DNA from 3 places in the Sphingobacterium sp. WOUb80 genome. Region 2 is predicted to be linked to each of the others. Evidence: riboswitches for the same ligand, from Rfam matches in the RefSeq annotation. Region 2 holds a riboswitch; each other region holds the start of a gene.
The links. A riboswitch is a leader RNA that binds a small molecule or an ion and turns the genes downstream of it on or off. The one in region 2 is predicted to bind S-adenosylmethionine.
Positions count from the first base shown of each region.

Region 1: it holds a riboswitch for S-adenosylmethionine, as region 2 does, so the genes downstream of both, metE (5-methyltetrahydropteroyltriglutamate--homocysteine S-methyltransferase) here and AB1Z56_RS18865 (methylenetetrahydrofolate reductase) in region 2, are expected to answer to the same signal.
Region 3: it holds a riboswitch for S-adenosylmethionine, as region 2 does, so the genes downstream of both, AB1Z56_RS10475 (O-acetylhomoserine aminocarboxypropyltransferase/cysteine synthase family protein) here and AB1Z56_RS18865 (methylenetetrahydrofolate reductase) in region 2, are expected to answer to the same signal.

Region 1 covers NZ_CP165617.1:5,626,893-5,633,185, forward strand. The annotation lists gene AB1Z56_RS23220 (hypothetical protein) at 583-1,113, shown strand; gene metE (5-methyltetrahydropteroyltriglutamate--homocysteine S-methyltransferase) at 1,213-3,525, opposite strand; SAM riboswitch class I at 3,604-3,707, opposite strand; gene AB1Z56_RS23230 (response regulator transcription factor) at 3,895-4,584, opposite strand; gene AB1Z56_RS23235 (sensor histidine kinase) at 4,696-6,293, opposite strand, start outside.
Region 2 covers NZ_CP165617.1:4,540,295-4,546,587, reverse strand. The annotation lists gene AB1Z56_RS18885 (UvrD-helicase domain-containing protein) at 1-1,231, opposite strand, end outside; gene AB1Z56_RS18880 (30S ribosomal protein S16) at 1,675-2,196, shown strand; gene rimM (ribosome maturation factor RimM) at 2,315-2,839, shown strand; gene AB1Z56_RS18870 (hypothetical protein) at 2,944-3,795, shown strand; SAM riboswitch class I at 4,013-4,115, shown strand; gene AB1Z56_RS18865 (methylenetetrahydrofolate reductase) at 4,186-5,142, shown strand; gene AB1Z56_RS18860 (glycosyltransferase family 117 protein) at 5,374-6,293, shown strand, end outside.
Region 3 covers NZ_CP165617.1:2,495,859-2,502,151, forward strand. The annotation lists gene AB1Z56_RS10465 (outer membrane beta-barrel protein) at 1-1,116, opposite strand, end outside; gene AB1Z56_RS10470 (FUSC family membrane protein) at 1,454-3,478, shown strand; SAM riboswitch class I at 3,664-3,776, shown strand; gene AB1Z56_RS10475 (O-acetylhomoserine aminocarboxypropyltransferase/cysteine synthase family protein) at 4,032-5,342, shown strand; gene AB1Z56_RS10480 (homoserine O-acetyltransferase family protein) at 5,375-6,293, shown strand, end outside.

The sequences.
Region 1 (6,293 bases), 1.1 Mb from region 2:
TCTTAAAAAAATCTGCGATAATGATATAGCCTATGAAACTTCCGAGAAAAAATAGTCCAACAGCGTGTATTACCCCTCGCTTTATCGGTGAGTTCCTGCTGTGTTAGCCCCTTACGTTTTCTTGATAGTTTGATTAATTGATTAGCTGATTGACTTTCCATAGTCCAAATATGGAGAAATAGTCGTTGAATTTCGGCGAAATTGATGCGACAATAATATGCCAATATCGTGCTGAATAATATAACATATTAATAATCAAAAGTTTTTGGAATTTGGTAAATATTTTGAATCTTTGCAATTCAATAGAGTAATTAATAAAAACGGAAGAATATGTTTGCAATATTAGAAAATCCCGCTTCGTCCACAGAGAAGATTCTCGGGAATATTCTTCGGAATACGGCCCTTTCCTAATCTTCTTTCTTAATACGTTAAGTAACCTAGGTTGATATTGGCTAAAACTTGGCGCTCTAAATAGTGGCCCACTGTTCCAATATGCTTAGCTTATTATGGAGTTTAAAGAATCCAGTTATTTTCAATGTTCTTGTGAAAGCTGGATATGAATGTTATGTTTTAGAAAATTTTATGAATTCAGTAAATAAATATGTCCTTCAGGCATTGGATAACTATCCTTTTTATTTGGAGGAAACTTTGGAATCTTTGTCGTATGCCTTGTCCTACGACGAATCCAATACAATGGCTTTGTGTTTAATGGGAAGGGTTCATGCGGAACAGCTATTGGACTACGAGCAGGCAAAAAGGTATTTCCAGGAAGCTTTGGTGCATAATGTGCAGGCACTGGAAGTATATCCTTATTTCATTCAGACATTGATTGATATGGGGGAGTATGAAGCTGCAAAAAAGACGATCAAATTTGCGTTGACACTTCCGGCCATGCCCTTGACAGGTATCTGGATAAAGAAGGCACTTCTATTCGAAAAGTTGAGAAAATACAAAAAGGCTTTGAAGGCGTTAAAAAAGGCAAAACTTGAAAATGTTGATCTCGATTTTTCGTCAAGCCTGAAGTCGATTGAAGATCGGATTAAAGGGAAACAGGAAATTAAGAATGGGAGTGAAAAAGAGAATAAGAAAGAAAGGAAGAACAGCCGAAAATAGCCTCACACTATCCGGATAACAGTTTTTGTTTTGAACGAGTGTCAATAAAGAAGCCCTAGCTGAAATTTCAGCTAGGGCTTTATCAATATAGTTTAAGAATTATTCTGCTCTTAAGATTTTAGCAGCCTCAACCATCGACTCTAAAGCCGCTTTGGTTTCTGGCCAAGCACGAGTTTTCAAGCCACAGTCAGGGTTAACCCAAAGTTGTTCTGCTGGAACTACTGCTTTTGCTTTGCGTAATAGATCGACCATCTCATCTTTGCTTGGTACGCGTGGTGAGTGAATGTCATAAACACCGGGGCCAATATCATTTGGATATTTGAAATCACCAGCGAAAGCATTCAATAATTTCATTTGAGAACGTGAAGTCTCAATCGTGATAACGTCAGCATCCATTGCGGCGATATCTTCGATTACATTATTGAATTCTGAGTAACACATGTGCGTGTGGATTTGTGTATCATCTTCTACGTTTGATGAAGAAACACGGAAAGCACGTACTGCCCAGTTCAAGTAATCTTTTTGATCAGCTTTACGCAAAGGTAATCCTTCACGGATAGCTGGCTCATCAATTTGGATGATTTTGATACCTGCTTTTTCCAAGGCTTGTACTTCATCCAAGATTGCCAATGCAATTTGGTAAGTCGTTGTTGAACGCGGTTGATCGTTACGTACGAAAGACCATTGTAAAATTGTTACAGGGCCAGTCAACATACCTTTAACCGGACGGTTTGTCAATGATTGTGCATATGAAGACCAACGTACAGTCATATCTTCAGGACGGTATACGTCACCATAGATAATCGGAGGTTTTACACAACGTGAACCGTAAGATTGTACCCAACCGTTTTGAGTGAAAGCGTATCCGGCTAATTGTTCACCGAAGTATTCAACCATGTCGTTACGCTCGAATTCGCCGTGTACTAATACGTCGATATCCAATTGCTCTTGAAGACGGATGGTGTTTTCTGTTTCTTCTGCGATTGCTTTATCGTATTCTGCCTGCGTGATAGCACCTTTTTTAAGGTCTGCTCTCCATTTACGAACATCTTTCGTTTGTGGGAATGAACCAATAGTTGTGGTCGGGAACGCTGGTAAGTTGAATTTCGCTTGTTGCGCTGCTTTACGGTCAGCAAATGCTGAAGTACGTTTTGCATCGTCATCAGTGATATTGCTTGTACGTGTTTTAACCTCTGGTTTGTGGATCAATGGAGACGTACGACGGCTTTCAGCAGCAGCTTTGTTAGCTTCGAAGCGTTTTGCTGTTTCAGCATCAACTTCACCTTCCGCTAGTACAGCTAAGTCTTTTACCTCTGCTAATTTTTGTTTAGCAAATGCTAACCAGTTTTTTACTTCAGCTGGTAACGATTGCTCATTGTGTTCATTGTCTAGGTCAAAAGGAACGTGCAACAAAGATGAAGAAGGAGCTACCCATACACGGTCTTTTCCTAAGGCATCAACAGCTTGTTTGATTTTAACCAATGATTTTTCGTAATCATTTTTCCAGATGTTACGGCCTTCAACAATACCCAAAGATAATGTCAATGAAGCAGGAACTTTAGCTAAGACTGTATCCAATTGGTTTTCACCGCGTACCAGATCCAAATGTAAAGCATGGATAGGTAGGTTAACTGCGATATCTTCGTTATCTTTTAAAGCTTCGAAGTAAGTAGTTGCGATTAATTTGATGTTTTTTGCTGCTGCAGCTAATTTTTCGAAAGTCGGTTGATATAAAGCTTTTACTTTAGCATCTAAATCTAATGCTAAGAAAGGCTCGTCAATCTGAACATATTGCGCACCAGCTTCAGCTAGTTTAGCTAATATTTGCTCATATACTGGAATAAGTTTATCCAATAAATCGATACGGTCGAATCCAGCTTCTTTTTCTTTACCGATCAAAAGGTATGTGATAGGACCTAGTAAAACTGGTTTCGTATCGATGCCTAATGATTTAGCTTCGTTATATTCATTTAAGAATTTTTCAGAAGTCAATTTGAATTCTTGATCCTTTGTGAATTCTGGCACCATGTAGTGGTAGTTTGTGTCCAACCACTTGGTCATTTCCATTGCAGTTACGTCAATTCCTTCTTGTTGGAAACCGCGCGCCATGGCAAAATATAGATCTAAGCTGTAATTGTTGTCTACTTTATTCAATAAAGAATGGTAACGAGCAGGAATTGCACCAACAGTAAGGGTTAAATCCAATACTTGATCGTAAAAAGAGAAATCATTGGAAGGAATCAAATCGATTCCAGCATCTTTTTGTGTTTTCCAATTGCCTTCACGAATTTTTTTTGCTGTGTCCAATAATTCCTCAACAGAAGATTTTTTAGCCCAATAGGCCTCATTGGCTTTTTTCAATTCGCGGAACGCGCCCACACGAGGGTAACCTAAATTGTTAGTCAATAACATAATGAATGTTTTTAATATTTCTTTTTCAACTATATTTCTTGCTAGAGAGAGAAGGACACACTAGAATTCGGTGACTTCGGCTTATCATTCCCATATCAATTAGGGTAGAATTTAGCACCTTGTCAAGGGACAGGTTGCTAAGGCTTCATCGGGTCTATTCCCTCTGCCTTTCTCTATAAGCGATGCTAAGTTAAAACATTTCTTTCTGAAATGCAAATTTTTTATAAAAGTGCGTCTATTTTTTATATTCTACTAAGAATGAAATTGTTTTGTTCTTTTATTTTCATCCATGAATTTGTGTATGTCATGCACCAATACGCTGTGTAGCATAAAAAAGGGGAATGACTGTATTTCTCATTCCCCCTTTTTTTAGCTCACCAAAAGTTTGTAACCTTTTCCGTGCACGTTGACAATTTCAACTTTACTGTCTTCTTTTAGGTATTTACGAAGTTTACTGAGAAATACATCCATACTTCTACCTGTAAAGTAGTTGTCATCATGCCATATTTTTAATAGGGCTTCTTCTCGAGTCAGAACATCATTTTTCTTTAAACAAAGTAGGCGAAGTAGTTCGGCTTCTTTCGTCGATAGTTTTTGCATCTGTCCCTTGTAGGAGATCTGCTGACTTGTATAATCAAAGAAATAATCACCTATTTCAAATTTATCAGCAACCACTTCCTCCTCCTTATCCCGAACACTACGTTTCAGCAATGCATTGATGCGGAGCAATAGTTCCTCAACTCGAAAAGGCTTGGTGATATAATCATCACCTCCCAATTCAAAGGCTTCAGTTTTATCTTCCATCATGCCTTTTGCAGTGGCAAAGATTATGGGAACTGTATTGTTTGTTTTTCTGATCTCACGCCCAACTGTAAAGCCGTCCTTTTTTGGCATCATGACGTCAAAAATGCAGAGGTCGTAATTATTTTTTTTGAATTGAGAAATTGCTTCATCGCCATCGGTGCACAATGTGACGTCAAATTTTCCCTTTAATTCGAGATAGTCTTTTAAAAGATCCCCTAAATTAGGATCATCTTCTGCTAATAATATCTTTTGCATAATGAATATATTAATTTTCACTTATGTTCCTTGACCTTGATAAGCCGTAGGGCCGGATTTCCCTGACCTTTGAGGTTCTTATATAAAGGAAATATACAAAAAAGGAACGTTTTATTTTTTAATAGGCAAAATTACTTCAAAGGTCGTGCCCTTATCTTTTTCACTTTTAACTGTAATTTTCCCGTTCAGCCTTCTCAGAATATCCTGTACATAACTTAAGCCAAGACCAAATCCTTTGACGTTATGAACATTTCCAGTCGGAATACGGTAAAATTGATCGAAAATCTTTTGCAGGTGATCGCGACTCATACCGATGCCGTTGTCGGCAATAGTAACGACAATGGTATCGCCTACATTTTTTGAATTAATATTAACATGTAAATCCCCTTTACTGTACTTGATCGCATTGTCCAGTAGATTGTAGAATACATTCGAAAAATGCAGTTCATCACCGATGACAATATCCTTGGTAGCTGCAAGGTCTATACTGAATTTCCCAGCAATATTCTGCATACGCAGCTGCATGCTGTCTGTTACAGCAGAAAGGAGATCATTGATGTGCACCTCTACCTGGTCGAGTTTTAGGGTTTCTTTTTCTAATCTTGCCAAGTCGAGTACACGTTCAATATGATTCCCAAGCCTAACATTTTCATCATAGATAATATTGGCCAATTTTTGAACGCGCATATGGTCTGCATTGATATCAGGATCTTTCAGCGATTCACTGGCAATCATGATGGTTGCAACCGGTGTTTTAAATTCGTGCGTCATGTTGTTGATGAAGTCTGTTTTCATCTCCGAAACTTTCTTTTGCCTGAAGATGATAATCAGGGTATAGGCAAAACAACCTACCAATAAGAAAAGCAATGCCAGCATAGGTAACAGTAGATAGCCCATATTATCTGCGATTATGGCCTTTTTATTTGGGAAGTAAATTGTTAATTTTCCCGGTGCAGCCCCTATATCGCCTTTAAAAAGTGCGGTAGAGTACTTTGTTGTATTCGTCGGGTTATTTAAGGTTGCTTCGTTTAGGATATTATTGAGTAATATATTGTTTGTACTCCATATTTCGATATTAAACGGTGCCTTAATATCGCGTTGAGCCAACTCATCCTTGATCAGTTCTTGGACGATAATGACGTTCAACCGATCCTTTAACGGGCGTTTAGCCAATTCCATTCCAATTGCGACATCTTCAATGTAATCTGCTTTTTTACCGCCCAGCATGGCCACCGAATCGTATACATTGAAACCGCTCCAAGAATTCTTCCTATTGAGCATATCCAATCTTTTTTCTAAATCGGAGATGGTTTTTGTAAGCTTTGCGTTCTCTCTTGGAGGTAATGTGGCTACTCTGAATTTTGTTTGTTGATTGACCAGTGGGTCCATTAGGGGGATAACAAACCGCGTGCTATCGTCTTTTCCGTTGATCTGATCATCGACCTTTGAAGCATTTAACATAATAAAAGCCTGTACCAAATTATCGTCGGTCAGCTCATTTGAAACAGAAAATTTGATAAATTTCTGGTACTCCGGTCTTTTGATGTATGTTTCGTAAAATGAATTTTTGATTTCAATTACATTTGGATACAATGCACGTAATTGGTCTTCTTGCTCCTTGAAGGTGGAGAAAACAGTATGTTGTTTGTTCTTCAGCTCTTCAATTCTATACTGAATTTCGAGTTGTTCGGCCAACAGGCGTTGTTTTG
Region 2 (6,293 bases):
TTTTCCATTGGATCCGCGAGGTATCCTGAAATTCGTCGAACAAAAAGTAGTTGAAGCGATTGCCGATTTTCTCCCAGATAAATGTGGGATCACTATTTTCATCAAGTCCGAGTTTATTTAATAGAATCTGCGAATCGGAAATTAATTGAGCCCCATTGTCCCGTCGCCACTGTGTCAGTAAGTCGCTCATTTCCTTGAGCAAGCGTAGGTAATAGAGATTGTTCTGTACTGCTTGATAGGCAATATAAGCCGACAGGTTATCGTGTAGCTTTTGGAACGATGCCAGGATGGGGCTAAGTGCTGCGATAAGATCATGGCGTATATTTTTGTCACTATCCGTAAATGCATCTTCATTGTCGATCAATTGGAGATATTTTTCCAATACTTTGGCGATTTCAGAAGCGCTCAGTTTTTCTGTTTTTTTGTTGGTTTTGCTAGCGGATATTATTTTATTGCGCGATTTGCCTTTTAGGTCACTTTCGGAGATGTTAAATTTCTTGAACGTTTCACTAAACGCTTCAATCGTCATAGAGAGTGCTTCGGTGAAGGAGTTTATCTTCTGTTCAACCTCCTGATTAAGGAGATTAAAGACTTCCTTTGGATTGGCGGAGTTGATGTAACCATCAAATTCTTGGAAATTTTCAGAAAAAATAAGGCTTGCCAGGCCCATTAATTGTTGGCGGTAGTTCCAATTTTCATTTTTTGCTATTTTCTTTTCCGCATAGGCAATAATCCAGTCAAGGAGATCGGGGCGTTCATCCAGCAATTGATTCAGCATGACTGTGAGGTCATTTTTCACTTTATTGACATTCATTTCAATCTTATAAGCTGCATCAAGATTGAGTTCATAAGTAAATGCACGAATGACTTTTTGAGAAAAACCATCGATTGTACTGATCGTAAAATGACTGTAGTCATGTAGAATACGACGATAGACCCGATAAGCTTTCTCTTGTACGAGATGTGGATTCCAATCGGGCTGTTGCTCGAGTAAAAGCTTTCTGAAATCTTCAATTTTAGCGCTGGCATTGCCTGTTGCCAAACCATGGAGTACCGAAAGTATACGTTCCTTCATCTCCGCAGTTGCCTTATTGGTGAATGTTACAGCCAAAATCTCTTTATAGCTATGCTCGTTGGAAAGCAGGAGAGTGAGATAGTGCAAAGTCAAGCTAAAGGTTTTTCCCGAACCGGCCGAAGCTTTAAGTATTTTTAATGGCGCAACAGATTTCATAGAATGAAGGTATAAAGTAAAAAGTGAATTGGCAAAAATGTCGAAGACAATTTCGCCGGCAAAATACACAAGCGGTTCATCCTGTTTACATTTCGTAAAATAGCCCTTTTTTTCTGAAAGTGCCTGATCTTATTGGCCAGGAAGAACCTTCAGTTTGCTTTCATTGCTGTTGGTGTCTGCGAAGTCATGAAGGTTTTGAGGAGAAAGGCTATTTTGTACACTGATTTTTAAAGACTTATTTTAACTGCTGAATAGCAAGAACAAAACATTGGAGAACAGGGGCGGTGTTTAGCCTAAAAGCGGATACTGAAAGAAGCTAACCCTGTCGTTTTCAGTGAATTTTTATCAAATAATAATGATGATTAAAAAAAAATAACTATCTTTGCATCCCCTCTAGCATGAAGCTCGGGGGATATGTTGAATACATAAAATAAAATTAAAAAATGGCAACTAAAATCAGATTGCAAAGACACGGTAAAAAAGGACGTCCTTTTTACCACGTAGTCGTAGCGGATTCTCGCGCTCCACGTGACGGTAAATTCATCGAACGTATTGGTTCTTACAACCCAAACACAAATCCAGCAACTATCGTTTTGGATTTTGAAAAAGCTTTGGATTGGATGAATAAAGGTGCTCAACCAACTGACACAGCTCGTGCTATCCTTTCTTACAAAGGTGTTCTTTACAAGAAACACTTGCAAGGTGGTGTGAAAAAAGGTGCTTTTGATGAAGCTGCTGCTGAAGCTAAATTTACAGCTTGGACTGAAGCTAATGATGCAAGAATCTCTGGTAAAAAAGATGGTTTAGCACAAACTAAAGCTGAAGCTAAAAAAGCTGCTTTAGTAGCTGAAGCTAAGAAAAAAGAAGAAAAAGCTGCTGCTGTAGCTGCTAAAAATGCTCCTGTAGCGGAAGAAACTGCTGCTGAAGAGACTGAAGCTCCTGCATCAGAAGAAACTGAAGGTTAATTCTTTCATAAAGTATTCGAGAAAGCCGACTCAATCTTGAGCCGGCTTTTTTTGAAACAGCCAATAGGCAAATGGTTTGCCAAATCATGTCTCACATCTAATTGCTAAATACGAAAATATGACTATTGATCAAAGCTTTTACATCGGTTATGTCAGTAAAACAAGAGGTCTTAAAGGAGAGGTACAATTGTTTTTTGAATTCGAGGAATACGAGAGTCTGGATATGGATGTTGTCTTCGTAGAAGTCAACAAAAAGCTTGTTCCCTATTTTGTTGATACGATTAAATTTCAAAAAAATAGTACAGCTTATGTGACATTTGAGGATGTAGATCATATCGATAAGGCTCAGGTACTCGTTCGTAAAAAATTATATCTATCCAATGATAAAATGCCTGAGCGCGATCCAGATGATTTTAGGTATACTGATTTAATCGGTTTTTTAGTGATCGATGAAAGCCATGGTGAACTGGGTGAAATAACAGATGTTCAGGAATTTCCGCAACAATTTGTCGCAACAGTCGATATGGATGGCAAAGAGCTGATGTTCCCTTTATCGGACGATTTAATCTTAGGAATCGATGGTGAAGAGCAGATCATTGAAGTCGAATTGCCAGAGGGTTTAGTGGATCTCTATAAAGAATAAGCTATCCCCGAGCTTATTCAAATGAATAACGATATACTATAACTATTGCAGTAATTTCTTATCTTGGTTCGTGTATTATTATTGGCCATAATTATTAATTGATTTTGAAACCGTTATTACTGCTGCTATTCACATTTTCGTTGTCTTCTTGTGCTTTCTTTGGAAAGAAAAAGGAGTTTCCTGAAGGCAATTACCAAATGATATTTGGTTATTCAAATGAAGAGTATCGTAAATTAAAAAGCGAATCTCCCCAAAATGTGGAGGCAGATACCTATGGTAATGATCCTACTATATACCGATCCTTTCTCTCACTTCATGATAAAGACGAGTTTGTCCTGGCGATTGATGATATCTTACTTTTCGGCAAGTATAGATTCAATGGAGATCGATTAGAATTGACTGATGAGAAAAAAGGCAGCGTCGCATTGGATATTATTAAGGTAAAAGATGGTTTTGTTCAGCTGAGAGGTGATTTTTCACAGTTTAACTCAGCACGTGTCCCCACTACCGAAAGACTTTATATCAATTTTGCGTTAGATAAAACCCTTGTTCGGGAGACGCCCAGTAAATTTGATAGCCAAGTGAATCTCTGGCGGAACGCGCCTGTAAAATCAGAAAATGAAAAGGAGATAAAAGCCAGAGCTTTGAATTTTGTAGATTATTCTATCGCTTATTTTCAGCATATATCAAGTTCCGGTACACATCACGATTATCGAATGGATGGTGTTGAATCGCCAATTATCTATGCTGAGAATGGTATTGTGCTAAAGCAGTGGGCAGACGTTCCTGCATCATGGAAAGAATTGTTTTACAACGAACAGAATGCATTGCTCGCTTATCAATATTTATTTGATGGTTTTAAATATGGGTCGAAAGAGGAGTATCATGTTACAGGGCTCTTATTGATCACATTTTATCTCAAAAATCTACGGAATTCCCTGGCGACTAATCTTTAGTCAACTGTTATGATTCAGTCAATATCTTCTTAGTCCATGAACCTCAATCGCTACTTTCACCTATTTTTTTAAAATCGTCGGTTTTTGGTGGCGTGTAAATTCCTGTTGTTGCCTGGGAATAAATCTGAAGCCGTATTTATTGCAGTCTTTTTGTCGCTATTTTTGCCTTTTCGAAAAAATATTTTTGTCTTTTGATTTTTTAAAACGATATTAGCAACGCTTATAGAGAAAGGCCGAGGGACTAGACCCAGTGAAGCCTTAGCAACCTGTATTGTTCAAGGTGCTAAATTCTACCCTGCTCCATGTGGGAAAGATAAGTTACATGTAGATAAACGATTCCTCGACTTGTGCGTTTCGATGTAAGCCAACCAAACTAAAAACAGTTTTTTAATGAAGATTATCGATCATATCCAGAATGCCAAAGGAAAGACATTGTTTTCTTTTGAGCTATTGCCACCGGCGAAGGGACAGGGTATCCAAAGTATTTTTAAAACCATGGATGAACTGATGGAGTTTAAGCCCCCTTTTATCGACGTAACCTACCATCGAGAAGATTATATCTACAAGGAGCATGCGAGTGGATTACTGGAGCGCGTATCTTATCGTAAACGTCCGGGGACAGTGGCGATATGTGCTGCCATCATGAATAAATATAAAGTGGATGCCGTTCCTCATTTGATATGTGGTGGTTTTACGAAAGAGGAAACCGAAAATGCACTGATCGATTTGAATTTTTTGGGTATAGATAACGTTTTGGTATTGCGGGGGGATGCGCGTAAAGGAGATGCCGATTTTATCCCAACCGATGGCGGACATGCTTTTGCAACGGATCTATTGGAACAGGTAACTGATATGAATAAAGGGAAGTATCTGCATGAAGATATTATCACATCAGAGAAGACTGATTTTTGCATCGGCGTAGCGGGGTATCCCGAAAAGCATTTTGAATCACCAAATTTCAACACGGACTTTAAATATCTAAAACAAAAAGTCGATATGGGAGCGGAATTTATTGTGACTCAGATGTTCTTTAATGTCGAAAAATACAAGGAATTTGTTACAAAATGTAGAGACAATGGAATTCATGTGCCTATTATTCCTGGACTAAAACCATTGACAACGAAAAAGCAATTGGTGACTTTGCCTCGGATCTTCCATTTAGATATTCCGGAGGAACTAAGTGACGCTGTCGCGGCATGTAAAACGAATGCCGACGTCAGACAAGTCGGCGAGGAGTGGCTGGTACAGCAATGTCAAGAGCTGATTAAATTTGGCGCTCCGGTATTACATTTCTATACGATGAGTAATCCTGGTCCAACAAAGAAGATTGTTGAAAAGATAGCATAAATGGTAAACGGAAAGGGAGCATATAGGCTCCCTTTCTTGTTCGTATACCCCTATGGAAACTGCCATCTGATCTGACTTTTACGGATTTTTTATAAACCGACTTATATAACCTGAGTAGCATGTTTATTGTCAGTTATTTGTGTTAAATAGTGTTAATTAACCTATTGGAGTCAAGATAACTTTTTAACTTAAAGTGCTAAAAAGGATTTTAACAATAGACCAATTGACCTTATGACGTATAACAGATTAAATTCTCTACTCGGTTTTGCTTGCGGAATTATAGCTACATGTGTGTATATCGCTACGGTAGAAAGGACCGTAAGCTGGTGGGATTGTGGTGAATTTATCGCCTGTGCCTATAAATTGGAGGTGGCACATCAACCCGGAGCACCATTGTTTCTTCTTATTCAGAATATATTTTCTAATCTCGCTTTAGGGAATAAGGGGCAGATCGCCTATTGGATGAATATAGGTTCTGCAGTTTGCAGCGGACTTACCGTGACCTTTTTATTTTGGACAATAACGGCGATTGCCAAAAAGATACTTAATAAAAACAAACAGGCTTCTTTATCAACCTGTCTGCAGATCTTCGGCGCAGGAATTGTCGGTGCAATGGCATTTAGTTTCAGCGATTCATTTTGGTATTCGGCAGTAGAATCTGAAGTTTATGCAATGTCTTCCCTATGTACGGCAGTCGTATTTTGGGCAATTTTAAAGTGGGAAGTCCGCGCAGATGAAGAAGGTAGTGATCGTTGGCTGGTTTTTATTGCTTTTGTTATGGGGCTTTCGATTGGAGTGCATCTATTAAATCTTTTAGCAATCCCGGCTATCGCAATGGTTGTCTATTTCAGAAGGGCAAACCGGGTTAGTGCGAAAGGGACAATAAAAGCTTTCCTCGTAGGCGTACTGATCTTGGGCGCAGTTTTGTGGGGAATTATTCAATGGTTAGTCGGTTTAGCGGCTAAAGTGGATCTCTTATTTGTAAACTCACTAGGAATGGGATTTGGTAGCGGAATTTTCTTCTCTTGCCTATTATTAGGGGGATTGATAATTTATGGTCTATATTATTCCAATAAAAAGCAGAAATATACACTCAATACCGCTTTGTTGGTTTTTTGTTTTGTTTTATTTGGATACAGCTCTTACACCAT
Region 3 (6,293 bases), 2.0 Mb from region 2:
AAAATCTGACAAATTGCTTCCAAGCACAATGGAATCAAGCTTTCCTTTTTGGGATGCGATCAGATTACTCCCCTCCCTGGTTGAATGACCATTGCTCACATTACCATTGACTACAAAGCCAATCACATCCTGATTACCCAAGTTAAAATCTGCCGCAAATTTAAAATTATGGCCGCGATATCGGAATTTCGAATATGAATCTGAATTGAAGTAGGTCGTCCCTGCTTTGGTTTCTACAGCTCTGTCGATATCCAAATCATTAAAACCTAATGTATTTGCATAATTATAGGAGGAAAATAAATTCACCCAGTTGTTGCGATGGTTTAGCTGAAAACCGCCATCAGCCTTTGTATATTTCCCCTGTCCTAAATTTAAGTTTAAACTGACATTACTACCGAATTGTGTATTTTTCTTCGTCTTAATATTGATAATTCCGGCATTCCCAGCAGCGTCATATTTTGCCGGCGGGTTTGTCAGCACTTCGATCGAAGCAATTGCATTGGACGACGTATTTTCTAATAATCTTGATACTTCATCGGCAGAAAGATAGGTAGGTTTGCCATCGATCATGATAATCACGTTGCTTTTACCTCGTAAATTGATCTTTTTGTTATCTAAAGTGACACCAGGAACCTTTTGCAAAAGTTCTAATGCGTTATTTCCTGTTGCCAAAATACTATTCTCGACGTTGAGTACAACTTTATCCAGCTGACTTTCAATCAATGGCTTCTTTCCAATAACTTGTGCTTCACTCAGAACTTTATTTTCCACTTGTAAACGAATGGTATCTAGCACTTTGAAATCGCCCGTATTCAGTGTCATTTCACTGGAGCGATACATGGCGTAACCGACCAAAGATACTTGCACTATATACTTTCCTTCTGGTATCGCAGATAGCTCAATTTCACCATTTTCATTGGATAACGTTCCTTTTAACAGGACATCGCTGGGCTTACGAAACAATGAAATACTGGCAGCTCCAATGGGTCGGTTATCTTGTCCAACAACTACGGCACGTAATTTTCCACCGACAGATTGGGCATAGCCAGCTCCGCAAACAGAGAATAGAGACAAAATAATAAGTAATAGCAGCAATTTAATTTTTTGTAGTTTCATAATATAATTTCTTTACGCTATCAATTGGATAGTCGACTTTCATAATTAATGACAACAAACCTCGTGTATTCATTACACCTTGACCAGCAGAAATAGACAGATAGCCCAAATCACTCGGTAGACCACCGAATAAAATCGGTAAACCACATTCTTCTTAGCGTATTCAAGTCATAAGTATTCTAGTAAATATGAATCCTTACAAAATGAATCACAGAAAAACACATTGAATCAAAATAAAAGTTTAAAAACAAAACAATAATCAAAACAAATAAAATGTATACAGAAAATATTAAGCATAATATTTGTATTTTTGCAGTGAAAATTAGTAAACTGATTGATGAGCACGCTATCATTAAAGAAAAGATTCCACCGTATTTATATCAAGATAATCCGTTTTATGGGGGGCGAACATAGTGGCGACGCGTTGCGTAATGTTTCTATCAGCATTTTGCCTAGTTTAGCCATCTATCTTTTGGGGGCGCATGCAAGTACGGCTATCGGTATAGGGGTCGGATCGTTGTTAACCACACTCACTGATCCTCCTGGAAACCGAAAAGATAAGCTTTCGTCGGCTCTCGTTTGTATCCCCACCTTTTTTATTGCAGCACTTCTTACAGCTCTTGTATTTCCGTATCATTGGCCTCTTGTCATATTACTTGGCGCAGCCGGATTTATCTGTACATTGTATGGTATTTTTGGTCCTCGCTATGCTGCTATAGGAAACATGACATTGATTTTGATGAGTTTTGTAATCGGAATGGCTCCGCAGCATCCATTCGCTGTTAGCTCACAGATTGCTGGAGGTTCTATCATCTACTACATTTTTAGCCTCTTACAAGCGTATATACGGCCTTATCGCTCTTTAAGACACGCTATGGCGAATGGATTTCATGGATTATCGCAATTCCTGCTGATACGATCCCAATCTTACGATCCCGATATTCCTTTAGATATAACCTACAGCCGCGTTGGAAAAATTCATGGGCAAATCAGTGAGCAGCAGGAACAAATCAGATCACTTCTTTTTAGAGAAAAGAAAATCATAAGCCAACAATGGCACAAAAGCAACTATTGGCTCAGTCAAGTTTATGGACTAATTGACCTACATGAGTTAATTATTGCGCTTGATCACGATTATGATGCAATCCGCAAGAATCTAGCGGATACGGGAAGTCTTCCTTTAATTCGTCACACCATAAAATTATTAGCTTTAGAAATTGATAGTTTTTCGCAACCTAATAAGCGGTTTCGTTATGCGCATCAATTATATCACAACAACATTAAAATCAATGCAATATTATTGGATTTAAAAAAGATTCAGGAGCAACAGACTGGTCCTGCAAAAAATATATTATCCTCGATCATCGTCAATATTGAAGCTATTATCGAAGTCCTCAACCGAATTCAGGTCGCTTTTTATCAAAATCAAGAAATACAGGATAAGATTGACACCAATGAATACCAGCAATTCATCAATCGTCCATTACGGAATCTAGCGGATATTAAGAATAGACTCCATCTCAACAATCCCCTTTTTCGATTCGCGTTACGCATGGCTATTCTGTTTGGAACTGGAGCTTTGATCGGTATTTTGTTTTTAGATTTTAAATATACCTATTGGATCCTACTGACTATTGCAATTGTTGCCAGACCAGCATTTTCAATGACCAAAACACGTAATATCGAGCGTATTGTTGGTACATTCTCAGGGATAATTGTCGGTATATTGTGCTTAATTTCCATTCATTTTCTTCCAGTTCTCCTTCTAATGGCGGCTATTGGCCTTTTCGGATTCTTTCTGTTCAACAGATCAAACTATATGGTCAGCGTTATTTTCATTACCTGGGGAATCGTAATCGCTCTGAACTTATTTGAAGGCAACATCAATCTTATTTTGGGTAGCAGAATACTTTTCACCCTTATTGGTGCACTCTTGGCTATCGTTGGCTATTTCTTGATTCCAGTACGCCAAAGCACAGGAATGGTTCAGTTGGCAAAAGAGGTATCACTTTACAATCATCACTATTTCCAGATCATCAATAACCGTCTTTTGGATGAACGACAAAGCTCTTTCGATATACGACTGGCTCGAAAAAAAGCACAAACCGCCATGGCCCTGTTTTCAGACTCCATCAATCAGATGAAAAAGGAACCCGAGCAAAAGTGGATAGATTGGTCTCACATTCACTATTTTCAAACACTCTCCTATCGGATCAACTCACATTTGGTTGGTCTTTCGATATCACTTAGTAAAAAAACAAATCGCGATACCGCGCATGAAATTCACAGTAGAATTGATGCACTTAAACCTCTTTTAACAGACTTAAATCAGATAGCAGAAAGCATCCATTTGAAAAAATGATAAGATCAAACAAACCTACGTAGACCAAATTTAGACGAGTTATATGCTGTGCTGATCAGCATAGTGTTCAAAATTCCTTTAACTAAAAAATAGCATTTCTTTTGCTTTAATAAAAAAAGAGTTTATATTTGTGTCGTCTTCGAAAGAAGATTTCTAATCAACACCTCCCTTAATCAGTAGGTCTTGATTTATAAAGAAGTGGCGAGAGACTGGCTCAATGACCCACTGGCAACCTTCAATTTGTTTGAAAAGGTGCCAATTCCTGTCCAAAACAATATCGTTTTGGAGCATATAAATGACATAAGACAATGATTATTACATTACTGAAATCCATTAAAAATTCAGGTTCAACACAAGTGAACCGCACGATAAGCGAAAGTGTAACCCATCGTACAACTGTACCGATGCGAATGCGTATGCATATGCACTTCCATGCTTGTTAAAAATCATTTCCGTTTTCTTGGATAAAGATTTAACAGACCCTTCAAGGTGGTGTGTATGCTTCTCTTTTTACTTAGCAATTTCTTTTTGAACCCTTAAAATCTGATATATTATGTCTTCAAACAAAAATTTAAAATTCGAAACACTTCAGGTTCACGCTGGCCAAGTCGCTGACCCTACTACGGGATCTAGAGCAGTTCCTATATACCAAACAACATCTTTTGTATTTGAAAATGCCGAACACGGCGCAAACTTATTTGCATTAAAGCAGTTCGGCAATATTTATACACGGATTATGAATCCTACTACGGATGTTTTCGAACAACGTATTGCAGCACTGGAAGGTGGAGTCGCAGCTGTTGCTGTTGCATCTGGTCAGGCGGCACAGTTTATTGCATTAAATAATATCTTGGAAAGTGGTGACAATTTTGTTGCCGGATCTAACTTATACGGCGGTACATTCAACCAGTTTAAAGTTTCTTTTAAACGCTTGGGCATCGAAGCTCGTTTTGCAACGGACGCCGAGGCAGATAAAATTGAAGCCCTCATTGATGATAAAACAAAGGCAATCTATGTTGAAACAATTGGAAACCCAAGTTTCAATATTCCAGACTTTGAGAAAATTGCTGCAGTAGCAAAAAAATATGACTTACCATTAGTCGTCGATAATACTTTTGGAGCTGGGGGTTATTTATTTAAACCTTTGGAGTATGGTGCAAATGTGGTTGTTGAATCGGCAACTAAATGGATCGGCGGACATGGTACAAGCATTGGCGGTGTCATCGTCGACGGCGGAAACTACAATTGGGGCAATGGAAAATACCCTCAATTTTCCGAACCATCTGAAGGCTATCATGGCCTAGTTTTTTCCGAAGTTTTCGGTGAAAGCGGACCGTTTGGAAATATTCAATTTGCCATTCGGGCACGTGTGGAAGGGCTTCGGGATTTCGGACCAGCGCTCTCCCCTTTCAATTCATTCTTATTATTACAAGGACTTGAAACCCTGTCTTTGCGGGTGCAACGCCATGTAGACAACACTTTAGAGGTAGCTAAATGGCTTGAGGCGCATCCACAGGTAGAAAAAGTAAACTATCCAGGCTTAAAAAGCTCTCCTAGCTTCGCTAATGCACAAAAATACCTTAAAAATGGCTATGGTGCAGTGCTTTCTTTCCAACTCAAAGGTGACGCAGCACAGAAGGCCAATAGCTTTATCGACAGCTTAGAATTGATCAGTCACTTGGCCAATGTTGGCGATACGAAGTCATTGATTATCCATCCAGCAGCGACTACTCACCAACAATTGAGTGATGAAGATCAAGCCAATGCTGGCGTGTTCAAAGGTTTATTACGCCTTTCTGTAGGAATAGAACATATTGATGATATCAAAGCTGATTTACAACAAGCTTTTGATAAAATTAAATAATCAGATTTTTTCGGCTTAAACTTAAACGTAAAATGAGTAAGCATATTTATCTGCACCCGGAGCCTTTTGTATTTGAAAATGGAAGAGAGCTTACTGATTTACAGATCAGTTATGAAACATTTGGCAAACCCAACGCAGATCGCAGTAATGTGATCTGGGTTTGCCATGCACTAACGGCCAATGCGGATGTACTGGATTGGTGGTCCGGTCTTTTTGGAACAGGTGAATTATTTGATTCAAACGATTATTATATTATCTGCGCCAATGTCATAGGATCAGCATATAATAGCAGTAATCCGCTATCTGTTAACCCAGCTACTGGACAGCCTTACTACCTATCTTTTCCTGAATTTACAGTAAGGGATTTGGTCAACGCACATCAATTTCTTGCAGACTACCTGGATATCAAACAAATAGAAATCCTTATTGGTGGCTCCTTAGGCGGTCAACAAGCATTGGAATGGGCCGTATCGCACAGTATAGCCATCAACCACCTAATTGTCGTTGGAACAAATGCCGTCCATTCACCATGGGGTATTGCATTCAATGAAAGTCAACGTCTTGCCATTACAACTGATCGAACCTTTTACGCCAATCACCCTGACGGCGGAGCTAAAGGATTAAAAGTTGCACGCGCTATGGCACTATTATCTTACCGCAACTATACAACGTACGCCAACACGCAAAAGGAGGATGATAACGAAAAACTCGATCATTATAAAGCATCCTCTTATCAAAACTATCAGGGTGAAAAATTGGTGAAACGCTATAATGCGTACAGCTATTACTTCCTAACCAAAGCAATGGACAGCCATAATTTAGGTCGAGGAAGACAATCTATCGAATCCGCTTTAGCGAGCATCGACTGTTCGACTTTAGTGCTGAGCGTCAATACAGATTTGCTGTTTCCACCACAAGAGCAACAATTCATTGCGCAACATATTCCCAATG